DNA from 2 places in the Pseudarthrobacter sp. O4 genome. Region 2 is predicted to be linked to the other one. Evidence: riboswitches for the same ligand, from Rfam matches in the RefSeq annotation. Region 2 holds a riboswitch; the other holds the start of a gene.

Region 1 (3,405 bases), 500 kb from region 2:
CGCGCACGTCGGCGTCGTACACGCCGTGCGTGGACGGGTAGGTGATCATGATGCAGGACAGCGCATCCTTGTGGGTGTCGATCTTCGCGGCGAGGTCCGCGTGGTCGATCGTGCCGTCAGATGCCGTGGCGACCACGACGACCTTCATGCCGGCCAGCACTGCCGAGGCGGCGTTGGTGCCGTGGGCCGAGGCTGGGATCAGGCAGATGTCGCGGTGCTGATCGCCGCGGGACAGGTGGTAGCCGCGGATGGCCAGCAGGCCGGCGAGCTCGCCCTGGGAACCGGCGTTCGGCTGGATGGAGACCTGGTCGTAACCGGTGATCTCCGCCAGGTCAGCTTCCAGGCCATCGATCAGTTCACGCCAGCCCTCAGTCTGGGAGTCCGGAGCAAACGGGTGGATGGAGGCGAACTCCGGCCAGGAGATGGCTTCCATTTCGGCCGTGGCGTTCAGCTTCATGGTGCACGAACCCAGCGGGATCATGGTGCGGTCCAGCGCGAGGTCGCGGTCGCTGAGCTTGCGGATGTAGCGCAGCAGCTGGGTTTCGGAGCGGTGCGTGTTGAACACCGGGTGCTGCAGGAAATCGGAGGAGCGCACCACCGAGCCGGGCAGCTCAAAGCCCGTTGCAGAGCCAACCGGACCGGCGCCAAAGGCGACGGCTACCGCGGAGAGGATCTCCGGCGTCGTGGTCTCGTCAATGGAGACACCCACCGTGTCCGCGTCGATGGCGCGCAGGTTGATGCCGCGGGCTTCCGCCGCGGCGATGACCTTCTTGGCCTTGCCCGGGACGCGGACGGTGATGGTGTCGAAGAAGGACTCGGAAACGAGTTCGCGGCCGGCCGTCTTCAGCGTGGTGGCGAGGGTGCGGGCGTTGCCGTGGACGGTCTCGGCGATGGCCAACAGACCTTCGGGGCCGTGGTAGACGGCGTACATCGAGGAGACGATGGCCAGCAGTGCCTGCGCGGTGCAGATGTTGGAGGTGGCCTTCTCGCGGCGGATGTGCTGCTCGCGGGTCTGCAGGGCCAGGCGGTAGGCGGGGATGCCGGTGTTGTCCTTGGAGACGCCGACGATGCGGCCCGGGAGGGTGCGCTCCATGCCTTCACGGACGGCCATGTAGGCGGCGTGCGGGCCGCCGAAGAACAGTGGAACACCCAGGCGCTGCGCGGTTCCGACGGCGATGTCCGCGCCCTGCTCGCCCGGAGGGGTGATCAGGGTCAGGGCCAGCAGGTCCGCTGCGACCGTGACCAGCGCGCCGCGTGCCTTGGCGGCGGCAATCACGCCGGACTGGTCCCACACGCGGCCGGAAACGCCCGGCTGCTGCAGCACGATGCCGCTGATCTCGCCGTCGGGCAGGCCCTGGGAGAGGTCCGCGACCTCCACCTCGAAGCCAAGCGCCTCGGCGCGGCCCTTCACGATCGCGATGGTCTGCGGCAGCACATCGGCGTCCAGGACGGTCTTGCCGCCGGCAGCGGATTTGTTCTTGTTGGCGCGGCGCATCAGCAGCACGGCTTCGGCCACCGCGGTGGCTTCATCCAGCAGGGAAGCGTTGGCCACCGGGAGGCCTGTGAGGTCCTGGACCATGGTCTGGAAGTTCAGCAGGGCCTCGAGGCGGCCCTGGGAGATTTCCGGCTGGTACGGGGTGTAGGCGGTGTACCAGGCCGGGGATTCGAGGATGTTGCGGCGGATCACTGGGGGCGTGACGGTGTCGTAGTAGCCCTGGCCGATCATCTGCACGGCCGTCTTGTTCTTTGACGCCAGGCGGCGCAGCTCGGCAAGAACCTCAACCTCGCTCAGCGCGTTGTCCAGGCTGAGGGCGGTTTCCTGGCGGATCGAGTCGGGAACGGCAGTGTCCACCAGGCCATCAACGCTGTCGTAGCCGACAGCCTTCAGCATGGTGTCGATGTCGGCCTGGCGGCGGGCACCAATGTGACGGTCTGCAAACGTGGAAAGGGACGACTGAATCGTCATGAGGAACTCCATAATTCAGGTGGCACTAAGGGTGCCACGATGATTCGGGTTCCTCCCCGCTCTGTCTTGGACCTGAGAGATTCCGCAGACCCTGCTGTTACAGGGCGCCGCTTGCACCGTCGGTGAGTAAGGCCGGAGCCTTGCTGCTTTCCAGAGTTGCCTTGCCGCGGCGGTACATGGGCCTGAGAGATTCCTGGGGAGGATTTGCTCCTACGGCGCCTGCTGAATGTACCGGCAGGACTCTCCCGCCGCAGTTCATAAGCACGCATCACTCGTAAGTGACGCGCTTCACACACTAGCTGCTTTCCCGACTGCGTGCAAGAAAAATAAGTCATTTTTATCCGAGTGTGGTCCCTCTTGACATTGTCGAGTGACGGTGTTCACAATTGTCGCTGTGACTTCGGCAACGACGCCAGCCACCCTGATTCTCCGCTCCTGAGTCAACGGAAGCGGACTAAACAATCCCTGACGAAACTCCCGGATCCGGCCGAGTGATGCGTCACTCGAGGCCCGCCAGCGCTGCTGCACGCGTCGGCGCCGGCGTTTTTTGCGCCCATTTTGGCGCACTCCACCGCACACAGGAAAGAATCCATATGACGGAACTTCGTTCGACCCTCACTGCCGACGGAACAGCCCCAAGGCCTTCATCGCCCCCGCACCTTGCACGCTCGCTGAGCAACCGGCACATCCAGCTCCTGGCCATCGGCGGCGCCATCGGCACCGGCCTTTTCATGGGTTCCGGCAAGACCATTTCGGTGGCCGGGCCCTCCGTGATCTTCGTGTACATGATCATCGGCTTCATGCTGTTCTTCGTGATGCGGGCCATGGGCCAGCTGCTGCTGTCCAACCTGAACTACAAGTCCTTCAGCGACTTCGCCGGCGACCTCCTGGGCCCCTGGGCCGGCTTCTTCACCGGCTGGACCTACTGGTTCTGCTGGGTGGTCACCGGTGTGGCGGACGTGATCGCGATCGCCGGCTACGCCGAGCAGCTGTGGCCGGGCATCCAGCTCTGGGTCCCGGGCGTTGCCACCATCATCATCCTGCTTCTGCTGAACCTGCCCACCGTGAAGGCCTTCGGCGAGACCGAATTCTGGTTTGCGCTCATCAAGATCGTGGCCATCGTGGCGCTGATTGTGGTGGGCCTGGTGATGATCTTCACCGGCTTCCAGTCCAACGCCGGCACCGCCAGCTTCACCAACCTCTGGAGCCACGGCGGCTTCTTCCCCAAGGAATTCATGGGCTTCGTGGCCGGTTTCCAGATCGCCGTGTTCGCGTTCGTGGGCATTGAACTCGTGGGCACCGCCGCGGCCGAAACGAAGAACCCGGAGCACAACCTGCCCCGCGCCATCAACGCCATCCCGCTGCGCGTCATGCTCTTCTACGTCGGCGCCCTGATCATCCTGATGTCCGTCACCCCGTGGACCGAGTTCCAGGCCGGC
Region 2 (3,405 bases):
TGGAGGCGAACTCCGGCCAGGAGATGGCTTCCATCTCGGCCGTGGCGTTCAGCTTCATGGTGCAGGAGCCCAGCGGGATCATGGTGCGGTCCAGCGCGAGGTCACGGTCCGAGAGCCGGCGGATGTAGCGCAGCAGCTGCGTCTCGGAGCGGTGGGTGTTGAACACCGGGTGCTGGAGGTAGTCGGAGGTGCGCTCGACGGCGGTGTCCAGGCGGAAAGCGGAATCGTCACCTGAGTCAGTGTCTGAGTCATCGCCGGATTCTGCGTCTGAGTTAGTGTCTGTGACAGTCGCGCCGAAGGCGGCGACGACGTCGGCGACAATGGCCGCCGTCGTGGCCTCATCGGCGGAGATCCCGACCGTGTCCGCGTCGATGACGCGCAGGTTGATCCCCTTAGCCTCGGCGGCGGCAATGATGTTCGCGGCCTTGCCGGGGACGGAGACGGTGACGGTGTCGAAGAAGGACGTGTGCAGCACGTCCAGGCCGGCGGCCTTCAGCGAGGCGGCGATGGTCCTGGCGTGGCCGTGGGTGGTCTCGGCGATCGCCTTCAGCCCGTCCGGGCCGTGGTAGACGGCATAGAAGGAGGACACGATCGCCAGCAGCGCCTGGGCGGTGCAGATATTGGACGTCGCCTTCTCGCGGCGGATGTGCTGCTCGCGGGTCTGCAGCGCCAGGCGGTAGGCCGGGACGCCGGCGTTGTCCTTGGACACTCCCACGAGGCGGCCGGGCATGGACCGCTCCAGGCCCTTCTGGACGGCCATGTAGGCGGCGTGCGGACCACCGAAGAACAGCGGGACGCCGAAGCGCTGGGCGGAGCCGACGGCGATGTCGGCGCCCTGCTCACCCGGAGGGGTAATGAGGGTCAGGGACAGCAGGTCGGCTGCGACGGTGACGAGCGCGCCGCGTGCCTTGGCGTCCGCGATCACGGCGGTGTGGTCGAACACACGGCCGGAGACGCCGGGCTGCTGGAGGACGACGCCGTTGATGACGCCGTCGGGCAGGCCCTTGGAAAGATCGGCGATCTCGACCTCGAAGCCGAGCGCTTCGGCGCGGCCCCTCACGATCGCGATGGTCTGCGGCAGGCAGTCGGCGTCGAGGACGGTTTTGCCGTCGTGGGCGGTCTTGTTCTTGTTTGCCCTGCGCATCATCAGCACGGCTTCGGCGACGGCGGTGGCTTCGTCGAGCAGGGAGGCGTTGGCGATCGGCAGGCCGACGAGGTCCTGGACCATGGTCTGGAAGTTCAGCAGCGCCTCAAGCCGGCCCTGCGAGATTTCGGGCTGGTAGGGCGTGTACGCCGTGTACCAGGCGGGCGCCTCGAGGATGTTCCGGCGGATGACGGCCGGGGTCAGGGTGTCGTAGTAGCCCTGGCCGATCATCTGGACCGCGGTCTTGTTTTTGCCGGCCAACTTGCGCAGTTCGGCGAGGACCTCGACTTCGCTGAGGGCTTCGCCGAGCGCCAGCGGCGAATCCTGCCGGATGTCTTTCGGAACGGCGGTGTCCACCAGCGCATCGACGGTGTCGTAGCCGACAGCCTTCAGCATGGCGTCGACGTCGGACTGGCGGCGGGCGCCGATGTGCCGGTCAACGAAGGACGTGGAGGCTGGGGTAACAGTCACAAGGAACTCCATAACTAAGGCGGCGCAGGGTACGCCACATTGATTCGGGTTCCTCCCCGCTCTGTATTGGACCTGAGAGTTTCCGCGCAGCCGCGCGTTCGCAGGGCTCCGCTTGCACCGTCGGTGAGCACAGCATGTCAGAGGACAGCCTGCTACTTTCCAGAGTCGCCTTGCCGCGGCGGTACATGGGCCTGAGAGATTCCTGGGGAGGGTTTGCTCCTACGGCGCCCGCTTGTACCTACAAGCAGAACTCTCCCGCCGCAGATCAAAGGCATATTCAATTGCTCGTGACAACAGTCACAGCTCCCATTGTCCTATGGCGGGCGCGCGTCCGCAAACCAATGACCGGACCCAGGCGAGAGAGTTACGCCCCAGGACCGCCGTCGGACGCGAAATCGCGGGAAGACTGCGGATTCGCCGGAAAATCCCGAAATTACGGCGACCCCGCGCGCTTCCGGCGACCTCGGCGGACGGGAGTTGCCCGGCCGTCCGGCTCAGCCACGCAGCCGTTCGACGGCGGCCAGCAGGCTCGCGACATCCCCGCTGACCTGTGGGAGCGGTCCGCCCGGTCCTCGGGCCAGCATCGCGTTGAAGTAGAGCCCGTCGCCCATGTAGAGCACCGCCTTGGCCATGCCCGGCCCGACGTCGGCAGCGAGCAGTTCCAGCCAGCCCGCCTGGGCGGCGGCAATGCGCTGCAGTGTTTCTTCGTGGGCCACTTCGGCCAGCCGGGTGGCGGCGACGAACACGCGGTCCATCGGGGTGTCCGCCCAGACCGAGGATTTGATGAAGTATGCGGCAGCCCCTTCCGGCGCGGCGGCCATCCTCCCGAGGTCCTCGCCGAGGAGCCGGTCGAGCCGCTCCAGCAGCACGGAAACCATGGCTTCCTTGCTCGGGAAGTGGTACAGCAGTCCCCCCTTGGAGACCCCGGCCCGCCTGGCGACGGCGTCCAGCGTGGCGGCACGTTCGCCCTCTTCGATGAGCAGGGATTCGAAGGCGTCAAGGACGGCTTCGCGGGCGACGGGTTTTCTGGGCATGGGTCCCATCATGCCTGTCCGGCCCGGAATTTCTTAACTGTACCGTCTGGACGGTATAGTTATTAATTATGAGGACTACATCGATTCCTGCAGCCACCGCCACAACGCCGGCATCCGCCCCGCGGGCCCCGCGGGCGCCGTGGCGCGACTGGCTGGCGCTGTCGCTGCTGATGTTCCCGGTGCTGCTGGTCGCGGTGGACAACACGGCGCTCACCTTTGCGCTGCCCGCCATCGCCCGCGGCCTGGACGCCTCCGGGGTGCAGTTGCTGTGGATTGTGGATGCTTATCCCCTGGTCCTGGCCGGGCTGCTCGTGGCCATGGGCAGCCTGGGCGACCGGATCGGACGCCGCAGGCTCCTTTTCATCGGCAGCACGGGCTTCGCGGCGGTCTCGGCTGTCACCGCCTTCGCGCCCAGCGCCGAATGGCTGATCGCCGGACGGGCGGGGCTGGGCTTCTTCGGCGCGATGCTGATGCCGTCCACCCTGTCCCTGATCCGCAACATCTTCCCAGAGCCGAACCGGCGCCGGCTGGCCGTGGCCATCTGGGCTGCGGGTTTCTCCGGCGGCGCCGCCCTGGGCCCGATCTTCGGCGGCTGGCTCGTGGAGCACTTCTGGTGGGGCGCCGTCCTGCTCGTCGCTGTGCCGATCATCCTGCCGCTGCTGGCGCTCGGGCCCATCCTGATCCCGGAATCGCGCGATCCGAATCCCGGCCGGGTGGACGTGCCCAGCATCGTCCTGTCCCTCCTGGTAATGGTGC

The links. Region 2 has a riboswitch for glycine ahead of gcvP (aminomethyl-transferring glycine dehydrogenase). Riboswitches for the same ligand answer to the same signal wherever they lie in the genome.
Region 1: linked by a shared signal. The riboswitch ahead of gcvP (aminomethyl-transferring glycine dehydrogenase) and the one ahead of gcvP (aminomethyl-transferring glycine dehydrogenase) in region 2 are both predicted to bind glycine.

Annotation. Positions count from the first base shown of each region.
Region 1 is NZ_CP189591.1:2,796,772-2,800,176, forward strand. Features, by position in the region: gene gcvP (aminomethyl-transferring glycine dehydrogenase) at 1-1,978, opposite strand, end outside; glycine riboswitch at 2,018-2,125, opposite strand; glycine riboswitch at 2,127-2,224, opposite strand; gene ACQCSU_RS13015 (amino acid permease) at 2,560-3,405, shown strand, end outside.
Region 2 is NZ_CP189591.1:3,299,346-3,302,750, reverse strand. Features, by position in the region: gene gcvP (aminomethyl-transferring glycine dehydrogenase) at 1-1,627, opposite strand, end outside; glycine riboswitch at 1,667-1,783, opposite strand; glycine riboswitch at 1,785-1,883, opposite strand; gene ACQCSU_RS15415 (TetR/AcrR family transcriptional regulator) at 2,110-2,649, opposite strand; gene ACQCSU_RS15410 (MFS transporter) at 2,718-3,405, shown strand, end outside.